DNA from 3 places in the Pseudoalteromonas sp. T1lg65 genome. Region 3 is predicted to be linked to each of the others. Evidence: predicted binding sites of a transcription regulator. Region 3 holds the regulator's gene; each other region holds the start of a gene.
The links. Region 3 encodes sigma-54, which starts transcription at its own class of promoters, with help from an activator protein. Its sites were predicted from a motif close to GTTGGCACGNNNNTNGNNT; they were not measured.

Region 1 (4,232 bases), on a different replicon from region 3:
CTAGAGCAACCTGAGCACCTTGTAAGATGCTCAGGTTGTTTTAATTAAAGGTGGATGATGCTATCTGCGTTTCCGTCAGGGTCACCTGACACTTTACCGTCTGTGGCTGGATTTCCGTTACGCATCATGATAACGGCGCAAGCAGCTGGCGATGCCATAGAAGTGCCAGACATGGTCGTTGTGCCACCACCGCTTCTGGTAGACAGGATTGCCACACCTGGAGCCGCATAATCTACCGGAGGGTTGCCATAGTTAGAAAAGCTCGCAAAGTTGTCATTCGAATCCGATGCAGAAATAGTGTAAACGCGATTATGTGAGGCACTCGCTGGAGAAACATTTCCAGCATGTTGGCTTTCGTTGCCCGCGGCTACCACAAAAAATGCTCCGGATTGTTGTGCTGCGCTTTCCACAGCATCATTCAACTCTTGGTTGAAGCCGCCACCTAAGCTCATATTCGCGCAATCTCCAGGGCTTGCATTCACAGCGACATGATCAACTCCAGCTAACACGCCAGACCAACTACCAGATCCACGCGCATCAAGTACTTTGACTGGAACAACGGTTGCGCCAGCAGCAACTCCCACAACATCAATGTCATTATTCAATGCAGCGATGGTTCCCGCAACATGGGTGCCGTGACCATTGCCATCATCCATACCTGCGTTTCTACCGCTGGAAAATGCAGTGAAGCCACGACTGGCGTCAACATTTAAATCCTGATGGTCTAAATCGATACCGGTATCAATAACCCACGCTGTGTAACCGCTACCATCAACAGGACCACCAACTCGTGTCACTCCCCAAGGAACTTGCTGCGGATCGCTGCCACCATTACCAGGTTTACCTTTAGCAATTGCTGGATTCGCATACACTTTACCGTCTGGTGTAAAACGCATGATATCAGTGTTTCCAGCAAACACCGCTTGTGCTTTTTCGCAGTTCATGTTGACTGCCATTCCCTTAATCGTGTTTTTATAGATATGTTTGGCTTGAGCGTTCACTTTAGCCACCATTCCACGAGCTTTGCCCTCTACATCAAATTTAGAAACATTGTCATTGAAACGAATGATGCACGTATTTGCAATTGCCGCATCCATTTGTGCGCCTTGATACGTTGCATCACCCGCAAGAGCGGTTCCTATACCTAGAGATGAGAGAATGGACAAAGTTAGAATAGTTTTTTTCATCTTGTTGTTCCTATTATAATTATTCAAATTGTTAACCTTTTAAACAGGTCGATAACAAAATTAGTAAACTATTCATAATTGTCAAAGTTATAACGAAGAAAATATTCCTTGTTTTTCTAAAAACCGCATAAAGCTTTATGAACAACCCAGCTGAGCGGTTAAGTAAATCGGCGCTTTGTAGTCATACGAATAAGTATTTAACCTCAGCTGCGGATAAGCGAATTTGCCCAATAATGCTATTTTATTCACTCTCTTCGTTGCTTTCACTTGCAATAACCAGCTATTACCGTGTAAAAACGCCTTAATATTGAATGAAATTTCTTCATTGGTACGAGAAGTGTCATGGGCTCTTAAATATTCACACTTTCAAAACGCTTATCCGCAGCTGAGGTCAGTTATTATCTTTAAAAGTGAGGTTTTATTATGTTTAAAAGGTATTTTTTTTAAACGCCGAAACTAAGAAGCTAGCGATTAGCAATAAACATGTATTTATAGCAAGTCAGGTGGGCAACTGCGGTAGAGTAAAAAAGCCCTCAACACAGAGGGCTTGGGAAGGAGTGGCACCTTTTTAATCCGACGCCACCACAGGAACTTTAGCGGTTATTCATCGCTATACTTCGCAAATTCACTTTCACTCAAAACACCATCTTTATTGGTGTCAAGCTCATCAAATCGAGCGAGCAGCTGTGAAGACGACGCTGCTTCAACTCGACTAATTTTACCGTCCTCATTTTTGTCCAAATCGATAAAGGTCTCGCTAGCTGCAAAGCTTAAAGTGCTGACCAATGCTAAAACTGTTGTAATACCTACATATCTGATTTTCATACCATTCTCCTTTTCAATCGAATTAATTACTATTAACCGTTAAACTTAGCGAACTCAGATTCACTTAGACGACCATCTTCATCTGTGTCTAAATCTGCAAATTGTGCCATTAGCTTTGGATTAACCTTCGACTCTGAAAGCGAAATGTAGCCATCTTTATCAGCGTCATATTCGGCAAAAGCAGAGCTTGCTTGAGCCGTGATAGACAATAGAGAAAACGCTAAAACTGATAGTTGAATTGTGAATGATTTCATAATTATTCCTCTTTATTTCATTAAGTTATTTCAACATTGAGTTGGAAGCTAATAAGCTGCAGCGTTTCTTGCTGCTCACCTCTTACTAATCAAACTTAGTGCCAAAAAATAAAAAGCCAATAAATACATAGAGTTAATAAAAATCATCGAAAATAATTCAGGCAGAATTAAGTAATAATGTTGCCAAATGGCTACATAAGCGATCGCTGAAGATTTAAATGTTAATAATATCAATACATTACGATGTCGCTATTTTGCAACACCTAGTCATGGAATGCATAAATCGAATACATAACAAGTGAGATTTAGGATATGAAAAACATGTTTTTTTTACCGCTACAAAAACAAGTTTTATTCGCCTTATTAGTGGGTATATTTCCGCTGTGCTTACTTACTTTATGGTATGCCCATACCTTGTCACTAAATCAGCAGGAAGTACACGAAACCTATCAACAAAATCAGCAACTTATTGTTGATTACAATCAGCTGATCCACGACCTGCAAAGTTTGGAAAAGGCGTCTAAAAACAATGAGCTGTTGCAAAATGATAAACTCGCGACGAGTATCAACGAAAAGTGGCATACAACACGTGACCAGATAGCACAGTTAGCTTTTGCTCCCTCCCCAAGCTTTGTCGCAAATTGGCAACAATTTCAAAAACGCAGCGACATCGCTGCGCCGAATGCATCGCAGCTTGCACATTTATCTGAGCAACTATTAACGCTAGCTCCTAGCTTTAAAAACCAACTTGAGCTGCAACTTAACCAACACAAAGAGAGCTTCGCAAATGATCAAAAAGCTTTTCTGTTAGGACTAGTCATTTTGTATCCACTCTTGATAGGCCTGAGTTTATTTTTAATCAACCGGCTTTGCTCTGCACTTGGTAAAGTAGATTCGGCAATATCGGCTGTTGGGAAAGGTGACTTCTCCAAACCAATAAAGCTTGAAGGAAGCCTTGAGATGCAACAGCTCGGTGAGCGACTCAACTGGCTAAACGCAGAATTGCAGCGAGTCCAGCAGCAAAAAGAAACATTTTTACGTCATGTGACGCATGAGCTTAAGACTCCGTTAGCGTCATTAAACGAAGGCGTAAACTTACTAGACGGTGAAATTGTAGGTGGGATCAACTGTAAGCAGCGTAGGATCGTGAACTTGATGTCTCAAGCAGTTGATACTTTATTACAACAAATTGATGCATTACTAAATTACAGTGCCGCAAGCCACCCCGAGTGTATGAACCACAAAGTGTGCATGAGCACTATCCAATTCGAAGTTGAGCAGCATTTACACAAACGTATTAACAGTACAAACATCGAAATTTGCTGGGAGGTTGATGTTTCAATCCCCCTGCCCCATTTTCCACTGAAGTTGATCCTTATTCAACTTCTCAACAACGCTATCCTATATGCCAAGACCAAAGCCATCGTTTGTGTGCAAGAACACAATGCGGCGATAAATTTGTTGGTATCGGATGATGGCTCAGGCATTGTCCACGACAATCCAGAGCAACTCTTTCAGCCATTTGTCCGCTGTGAGAAGGAGCAAGATAAACCACACCAAAGCTCTGGACTAGGCCTTGCGATTGTTTCTGAGTGTGTAAACCAATTAGCAGGAAAATTGCGCTGGGTGCCTGTCAAAACAGGTGCGTGTATAGAGATTAGCTTTCCAAAGGAGATTTAGAATGAAGCTTGCGATTATTACTATGATCACTTTTTCTCTCGTAGGCTGTGCCATAAGCCCAAATAGCCAAAGCGAAGCAGCTGCAAAGGAAACTGCTTTTCCGCCGATTACAAGCACGGTAAAAGCGCTAATTCAACGTTGTAAAAATGCGCATTACAACCCGCTCGACATTGAATATATCAACGCTGATCAACTAAATCAGTTTATCGAAAATTATTGTTCGACACAGTCGACCACCAAACAACTTAATGAAATTGAAGAAATTAAACATGTAGATAGTAATTGG
Region 2 (4,232 bases), 920 kb from region 3:
TGCCAATTACGCCGAGCAGATCGCGTTAGAGTTGGCAGACTCGGCGCTAGATCAAAATTTACGCTCTGTGGCCGTGACTAGTTTCGTGGACTTTAACCGTTCATTACGTGGTACTAATCAGCTTGGTAACCAACTTGCTGAGACGTTGATGTTAAAAATGCAGCAGCTCGGCTTTCAAGCACTGGATTTTAAATCTACAGGTCGTATTGATGTGACTGAGCGAGGAGACTTCTTGTTTAGTCGAGATGCGAGTAGGTTACTTAGCAAGGCTAAGCCGAGTCATGTATTAAGTGGCACCTTGATATATCGAGAACGCGGAGTTGAGGTGAATGCACGTATGATGGAGTTTGCTACGAACCTAGTTATCGCAAGTTCTTCGGTTACCATTCCTTATTTTATTTTAGACGACCAGGCAACCGCCTCACGATAGGTATGATCAATCCAGATTATACCTATCACCAACTCCGTTCAACTCGTCCGCAATTACCCCTATGCAGTCTTAACAAACTAAGCCAGTAAAATTTTGCAATGACATTGAAATATGCAGCTAACCTCATGACAATCATCATTTTTTGCTCTTAGGGGTTCAAAACTTAGATGGAATAAGTATACTAAAACTTGTCAGGAAATAATGAGCAGGCTCGTTTGCTGTCTGTTGCCGGAACGTAGCTCAACTGGATAGAGCATCCCCCTCCTAAGGGGAAGGTTATGGGTTCGATTCCCATCGTTTCGGCCATCGTTAACCTTTCCATCGCTCTAATTTCAACCGCAATGGCTATCAAGCAATGAAAACCAGCGGTGCTAATTGCAGACCTAATTCATAGAGTCTGCGGGGCTTTAATCAACCTCAGGTGAGGTTAACTAGCAAAAGTCGGTAGGTCTACAACGATATTTATGTGTGTAACCTAAGCAGTAATCTCCATAGTCACAGGTGTAAGCAATTGAGAAATCCCAGTTGCCTCCTGCAATATATGGCGTCACATTTTTTGCTATGTTTGATTCTTTAGAAAGGCTTTTGATCGCTTTTTTTCTGAGTGATAATTTCATCGTTTCTCCTTAAAAGTTATCCTCTCGCCAAATTGGCGAATAAATAAGCTAATTGAGCTTTGATAAGGAGTCAATCATTAGCGTTCAATGAGATTATTTCTGGAAGTTTTTATTCTTCTAAGGCCACAACCGCGGGAGATGGCCTGTTATTCATCAATCAGCGAAAACGACTCGTTTGGTTCTACTTGGATCTCTACCAAGTCGTTCAGTTGGATATTGTTCAAAGGACGCTGGCTGATATTTACGGCAATGGCGTTTTGAGCGTTAATCTGCACCACTCTCACTTGGTTAATGGTTTTAATCTGATGTAGGTACTTTCTACCGTCTCCATCCGTTATCGGGTTGTTATGGGCAATATTTAGGAGTTGACCATTTTCTAAACCGTGCATTCTACCAAGATTTATCACGACGCGATCTCCTTCAATATGAAGGATTTTTCCCTTGGTAGGCAAGCAAGCAACAGCACCATTTAGGTCGATTACAACTTGATTTAAAATGGACTGAATTTCATCGGCAAAGTCTGTTTGCCAAAAGGTATCGCTGTATACATCAATTAACTTGGTCTTTTCAAAAGGCCAGATCCCTTGTGCAGAATACTGTTGTTGCCAAATCCGCTCATGAGATAGGGCATCAAACAGTGCGAAGTCCATTTTAAAATTTCTGACGTATTTGTCATCTTTCCAAAATGCTAAGCTACCATTGAGCTTTTCTCCACCTGAGATATCGGTGATTTGGCTCAACAGAACATATTGGCTGTTAGTATTTGCAGTTACCGTTTCAATGAGCTGTTCATTGTAATCAAATCGTTGATTAAAAAACTTGTTAACTTCAATTGGTTGGGCGTAATAAGGTACAGGTTCTAGACTTGCTCGTTGAGAATTGAGCGTCTGATATAAACGTTCACTGGTAGCCTTGTGTATGTCAAAAATTTGACCCAAAGTGGCTTGATGCTTGTTTTTCAATTGGCTTTGAGTGATCGCTATTTGTTTGTTGTAGGCACTGATTGGGCATTTTTCAGTTTGCGGCATGATGTCAACGTGTAATGTGACCTGCCAAGTGTCACCGACTTGTGACTCTGAAATTACATTGGCGCTCTGAATTTCGGCATTGGCACTCAGTTTAAGTTGATCCTGCGTTAAAATACCATCGGTGACAGTTTGTACACTGGTGACGGAGGCACCGGAAAACAGTAACGCCTGTGTGATTGCGTCATTGACTGCTTTTCTTCGTGCTTTGGAATGATCACCATTTTTAATATTCGCCATACCTGTAACTTCAAACCATTCTGCGCTGGCTGGCGTTCCTGCGACTAAACAAAACAGCGTACAACTAATACCGACAAACTTTTTCATTGCTACAAGCCCAAAAATACATCTTATAAAATAGCAGCAATACCTGTGCCAAATTTTGGCAAGAATCGTGCATATAACTAAGCAAGTTTGCTACGACCTTACTGCGTTTCTAGTTTTCATTAAATAAGTAGGTCTTAGTATAGAGTTTAATTGATCTTGTGGAGTTCTTATCATGCAATATTCCGCTAAAGTTTTAACTATATTAATGATAAATGGTGCACTATTGGCGGGAACAGGATGTTCGAGCTTAATTGATAAGCATGTCGAATATGAAACAATCCAGCCTGATACCTATCCGGTTTTAAGAGCAGTAGGCTACGCGCCATTGAGTGCTCAGCCTGGAGAAACACAGGGCCAGAAACAGTTGCTGGCAATTAAAGTGTCTAAACTTGAGGCTTATCGTGAGCTTGCTGAGCAACTTTACGGTCAAAATTTAACTTCTTCCATGACAGTAAAGGGCGCAATAGCTCAAAATGATGGTCTAAAAGCACAAGTTAAGGGCTTGGTAAGAGGTGCTAAAGTTATCAAGACTTATGCTGTGGGTGACACATACGCAACTGAGCTGGAGTTAGATATGAAGCAAGTCTATGATTTGTATATAGCTCAGGCGAAGCCTAAGAAGATAAAGAAAATTCACTATAGTCTTAAATAAAAAGCCAAATACTAGGCTTTTAAGTTTCTTACTAGCTCACCAGCACTTCCAGATACGCTACCGTCCTGTCCATAAGTTACTGAGGTTGGGGCACCGAGCAAGATTTCTTTTAGTTCGCGAGTGCTGAGGTTTGCTTGATGAGCTGCTTTGGCATTAACTTCGTTTTTGCGTTTACACTCGTTAAGTAGCAATTTCACCTTATCAACCAAGGGAATAACATCTTCAGCTTTGAATAAATCAGGATTAAACTGGCTTAACTCTTTATCTACTTTTTGTAGTTGGGAAATCAGGGTAAGTTTTTGTTTGGCGAGGGGTTTAAGTTCCGTTCCATTTCTGGAGGCGAGCACATTTAACTCTTCATCTAGAAGCTGGGTCATTGCTTCTAGCGAAGAGATTTGGTCATTTAATTTGTGAATACATAAATGCGTTAGATCATCCATACACATCAAACTCAAATGCCGCGATGTTCTTAGCTAGCTTTTCAGCATCTACTTGATACTTGCCTTCAGCAATTGCCTTTTTCAGTTGTTCGACTTTTTTCTCGTCGAATCCGGAAGACTGCTGTGCTTTTTCATTTAGCCCTTTCAGTTGCTGAGCTTGCGGTGTCAGACTTACTGAATCAGCAGCAGCCTTCGGGGACGCCGGAGTTTTTGATGAAGCATTATTAGCTTCATTTCTTTGTAATTCAGCACGTTGCTGCTTTACATTATTAGCAACCGAGCTAGACTGGTTTTGACCGTTAATATTGTTAACCATGATAATCGACCCAATTAAAATATACTCTCGACCTAGTTATCGGCCTTGAACAACTTTACTTTAGCAAATTTTTTATAAATTAACCTCTACTGATTCAATATCAATCACTTTTGCACGCAAGGTTTTGCCTGAGCGTAAGTTTTTTACTCTTACTTGTTCTCCTATATTACCATCTTGGAGCGCTTCACCAGAAGTTTTTATCGTCAATGTTCTGGTTTTTGCGTAAATGATGATGGTGTCACCTTTACACACCATACAAATCTGATTGTCTGTGAATGGCTGTCCCTCACGAATGTTACGTTTGGTTCGACTACCTACGAGCAGTTTTTCGTCTTCAATATAGGCTGCACGTCTAAATCGTTTGGGTTGATACTCGGTCTTAATATCTTGTTCGGTAATCACACTCCCTTTGGCGAGCATGGTTG
Region 3 (4,232 bases):
AGCTAATAAAATGGAAGTTTTTCAAGAGCTAGGTTTTAGTCACTTTACCCAGCCTGTGTTCACTTTATACAATGGTGAGCAAAATTGGGAGCTCAGCGCAGCAGAAGCCACGTTATACGATAACAATATGCTGGTACTTGAAGGCAATGTCCTAGCTAAAAACTTAACCGAGGGAGCGATGATCAGTGATGTTTTTGCTGACAACGTAAGAGTAGACATAAAACAAAAACTGATGAACTCCCAACAGCCAGTAGAAATAATTGGCCCAAGCCTCAAAATTACAGGTAAGGGATTAACCGCTGACCTACACAATGAGGTCATTGAACTTATCAATCATACAAAGACTATCTATTATGATCAGTAAACTCTTTACTACCTTAACCCTTTTTAGCCTCAGTGTATGGGCTACCGTTGCTTCATCAGTAGAAGATTCGCAAGTTATTATTGACTCAGATCGGCAGCAAGCCCAATTACAAAGCGACATTGCCATCTTTGAGAAAAACGTAACGGTCATTCATGGTCTTCGTCGCATTACCGCCGATAAATTAGAAGCACACCGTCGAAAGGAGCTTGGTGATAATAAGCAATTGCTTATTGCCAAAGGTTCCCCTGCCATTTTTACTGAACAGCAAGCCGATGGCACTATGCTGGAAGCAAAAGCCAACGAAATACGCTATGACGTTGCCACCATGACCTTAGTTATCTCAGGTAATGCGGAGATTAAACAAGCCGGACAGAAAATGAATGCTGACAGCATCACCTATGACATCGATAAGCAGCTGATCAGTGCAGACCGCTCAGATCAAAAAGACTCCAGAGTGCGTACCATTTTAGTGCCGGTCAAAGATGACAAAGATCAATCTAATAAAGGGTTAAAAGAGCAAGGTAACAATTAATGAGTGAATTAATTGCACAAGGCCTAGCAAAAAGCTACAAAGGCAGACAAGTTGTCAAGAACGTAGCTCTCAATGTTAAAGCTGGTAGCATAGTCGGTTTACTTGGTCCAAACGGAGCGGGGAAAACCACTACTTTTTATATGATTGTTGGTTTAGTACCGAGCGACAAAGGCGTTATTCAAATCGATGACCAAGATATCACCTTGTTGCCCATGCATAGCCGTGCCCGCTTAGGTATTGGCTATTTACCACAAGAGTCTTCCATATTTAGAAAACTCACTGTGTATCAGAACCTTATGGCGATATTAGAAACTCGCAAAGATCTCAATAAAACAGAGCGTGAGATTGAGCTTAACGAACTTCTAGATGAGTTTAACATTCAGCATATTCGTGACTCATTGGGTATGGCGCTTTCAGGTGGAGAACGAAGAAGGGTAGAAATTGCTCGAGCTTTAGCCGCAAACCCAAAATTTATCCTTTTAGATGAACCTTTTGCTGGTGTTGACCCGATTTCAGTGTTAGATATAAAGACAATAATAAAGCACCTAAGAGATCGAGGTATTGGGGTTTTAATTACAGATCATAATGTCAGGGAAACCTTAGATGTCTGTGAAACCGCCTACATTGTTTCTCATGGTGAGCTAATAGCATCAGGCACCCCTGAGCATGTTTTGGCAGATCAAACAGTAAGAGATGTCTACCTAGGTGAGCAATTCAAGCTATAGTTAGATTGGTAGTAATAACAACTGTGAAAAAGGATTGTTAGAGATACATGAGACAATCATTACAGCTGCGTATGGGGCAGCAACTGACCATGACACCTCAGCTGCAACAAGCCATCCGCTTGCTGCAATTGAGCACATTGGATCTACAACAAGAAATACAAGAAGCACTAGATAGCAATCCATTGTTAGAGGTGGACGAGTCTGAATCTCAAGATTCTGATGGCGTGGAAATATCTGACCAAGATAAAAACACGGATCAAAACAATTCAGAATCCAGTGATGAGAGTCAAGTCAGTGATTATGAGTTAGACTCGGATACTGCCCTGAGCAAAGATACAGTTAGTGAAGAACTCGCCATGGATGTCACTTGGGATGAATACATGAGCGCCGCTCCTAGTAGTAGCTCAGGTCCTTTACCTGATGACGACAATGTTTATCAAGGCGAAACATCTGAGTCATTACACGACTATCTAATGTGGCAACTACAACTCACCCCTTTTAGTCCAACCGATCATGCCATTGCTACTGCTATTATTGAGGCCGTCGATACATCAGGAATTCTGACTCTATCTTGCGAAGAGATTTTAGAAAGCTTAAATGGCGATGAAAGCGAGGAAACGATTGAGTTAGATGAAATTGAAGCCGTATTAAAACGTATCCAACTTTTTGACCCCGTCGGTATTGCAGCAAGAAGCCTTCAAGAATGTCTTTGTATTCAGTTACGTCAGTTTGCGCCAGAAACGCCTTGGCTAAAAGAAACACAAATGGTGCTAACCGACCATATAGATTTGCTAGCCAGCCGTGACTATCGAACGTTAATGAAGAAAACTCGCCTCAAAGAAGATGAACTAAAAGAGGTAATGACGCTTATTCATAGCCTCAATCCCAAACCTGCGGCCAGTATTCTTCATGAAGAACCTGAATACGTGATACCTGACGTGTCAGTAAAAAAAGTGAAAGGTCGTTGGGTGGTAGAGCTGAATCCCGACGCAATGCCTAAAATTAGAGTGAATGATCACTACGCTGCAATGTCTAGAACCGCACGCTCCAGTTCTGATAGTCAGTTCATCCGTTCACACTTGCAAGAAGCAAAGTGGTTCATTAAAAGTCTTGAAAGTAGAAATGACACTTTATTGAAAGTAACTAATTGCATTGTGCAACAACAACAGGCATTCTTTGAACATGGACCTGAGGCAATGCGTCCTATGGTGCTTAACGATGTCGCGGAGATGGTTGATATGCATGAATCAACAATTTCCCGGGTTACAACTCAAAAATATATGCATACACCTCGCGGCATTTTTGAGCTGAAGTATTTCTTCTCAAGCCATGTAAGTACAGAAAACGGAGGTGAGTGCTCATCAACAGCAATTAGAGCACTGATCAAAAAGCTGGTAGCTGCGGAGAACACAGCTAAACCTTTGAGCGATAGTAAAATCGCAGACATACTAGCTGAACAGGGAATCAAGGTAGCAAGGCGCACGATCGCAAAGTATCGTGAATCCCTAGCCATTCCACCGTCAAATCAGCGTAAAAGCTTGATTTAAGACGTTAAACCAAAGAAGGAAAATGCTTATGCAACTAAATTTAACTGGTCGTCACGTAGAAATTACAGATTCACTTAGAGACTATGTCACCAACAAATTTGCGAAGCTGGAGAGGCATTTTGACCACATCAACAATGTCCATGTGATCCTAGACGTTGAAAAACTAGTACAAAAAGCAGAGGCTACTTTGCACGTGAACGGCGGAGAACTATTTGCTTCGACTGAACACCAGGACATGTACGCGGCGATTGATAGTTTAATCGATAAGCTAGACCGTCAAGTAATTAAACATAAAGAGAAATTAACTCGTCATTAAAATGAAATTGAGTTCACTTGTAAATAAGGACTGTAGTAAAGCTGCGGTCCTTTTTAATAGCAAAAAGCGTATTCTCGAATATATTAGTGAGCTGGCACACACTCAGCTTCCTGAGGTTAGTCAGCACGCTATTCTTGATGCACTGATGACCAGAGAAAAGCTTGGTAGCACAGGGATAGGCAAGGGTATTGCGATCCCACATGGAAGACTAGCCGGTATCGATCATGTCGTCACTATGGTACTTGTGAGTGAGCAAGCGATTCCGTTTGAAGCCATAGACAAGCGCCCCGTGGATATTTTCGTCGCTCTGATTGTACCTGATGGAGATAATCAGCATCACCTAAAGACCTTGGCAACAATTGCTGATAGACTCAAAGACAAAGCGTTTTGTAAGCAACTTAGGCAAGCAAAAACAGATGATGAGTTATTTTCGGTGATCCAGAATGAGTCAAGTAACTGAGCAAGAACAAGGAATGGAGTTAATTATTATCAGTGGCCGCTCAGGCTCTGGTAAGTCTGTCGCGTTGAGAGTCTTAGAAGACTTAGGTTACTACTGCGTTGATAATATACCAGTCAATTTATTGCCCTCATTAGTCAGAAGCGTTTCTGACAGTTACGACAAGATCGCCGTAAGTATTGACGTTCGCAATATTCCTAAAGAAAGCGATGAATTTAATGATATTTTAGAATATCTGCCGGGCTTTGCGAAGCCGACTTTGTTTTATCTAGACAGCGATGACCAAACGTT

Region 1: the regulator sigma-54 is predicted to act here: its motif matches at 2,354-2,372, upstream of ACSLBF_RS20720 (EF-hand domain-containing protein).
Region 2: the regulator sigma-54 is predicted to act here: its motif matches at 2,434-2,452, upstream of ACSLBF_RS05475 (flagellar assembly protein T N-terminal domain-containing protein).

The regions. Positions count from the first base shown of each region.
Region 1 covers NZ_CP196838.1:824,888-829,119, forward strand. Annotated here, with positions in the region: gene ACSLBF_RS20710 (S8 family serine peptidase) at 45-1,187, opposite strand; gene ACSLBF_RS20715 (crotonobetainyl-CoA--carnitine CoA-transferase) at 1,788-2,012, opposite strand; gene ACSLBF_RS20720 (EF-hand domain-containing protein) at 2,045-2,266, opposite strand; gene ACSLBF_RS20725 (sensor histidine kinase) at 2,579-3,946, shown strand; gene ACSLBF_RS20730 (hypothetical protein) at 3,948-4,232, shown strand, end outside.
Region 2 covers NZ_CP196837.1:1,293,040-1,297,271, forward strand. Annotated here, with positions in the region: gene ACSLBF_RS05460 (FlgO family outer membrane protein) at 1-430, shown strand, start outside; tRNA gene ACSLBF_RS05465 (tRNA-Arg) at 660-736, shown strand; gene ACSLBF_RS05470 (hypothetical protein) at 862-1,047, opposite strand; gene ACSLBF_RS05475 (flagellar assembly protein T N-terminal domain-containing protein) at 1,194-2,399, opposite strand; gene ACSLBF_RS05480 (LPP20 family lipoprotein) at 2,572-3,051, shown strand; gene flgN (flagellar export chaperone FlgN) at 3,063-3,491, opposite strand; gene flgM (flagellar biosynthesis anti-sigma factor FlgM) at 3,484-3,807, opposite strand; gene flgA (flagellar basal body P-ring formation chaperone FlgA) at 3,880-4,232, opposite strand, start outside.
Region 3 covers NZ_CP196837.1:377,111-381,342, reverse strand. Annotated here, with positions in the region: gene lptC (LPS export ABC transporter periplasmic protein LptC) at 1-364, shown strand, start outside; gene lptA (lipopolysaccharide transport periplasmic protein LptA) at 354-896, shown strand; gene lptB (LPS export ABC transporter ATP-binding protein) at 896-1,621, shown strand; gene ACSLBF_RS01700 (RNA polymerase factor sigma-54) at 1,669-3,168, shown strand; gene hpf (ribosome hibernation promoting factor) at 3,197-3,484, shown strand; gene ptsN (PTS IIA-like nitrogen regulatory protein PtsN) at 3,486-3,944, shown strand; gene rapZ (RNase adapter RapZ) at 3,958-4,232, shown strand, end outside.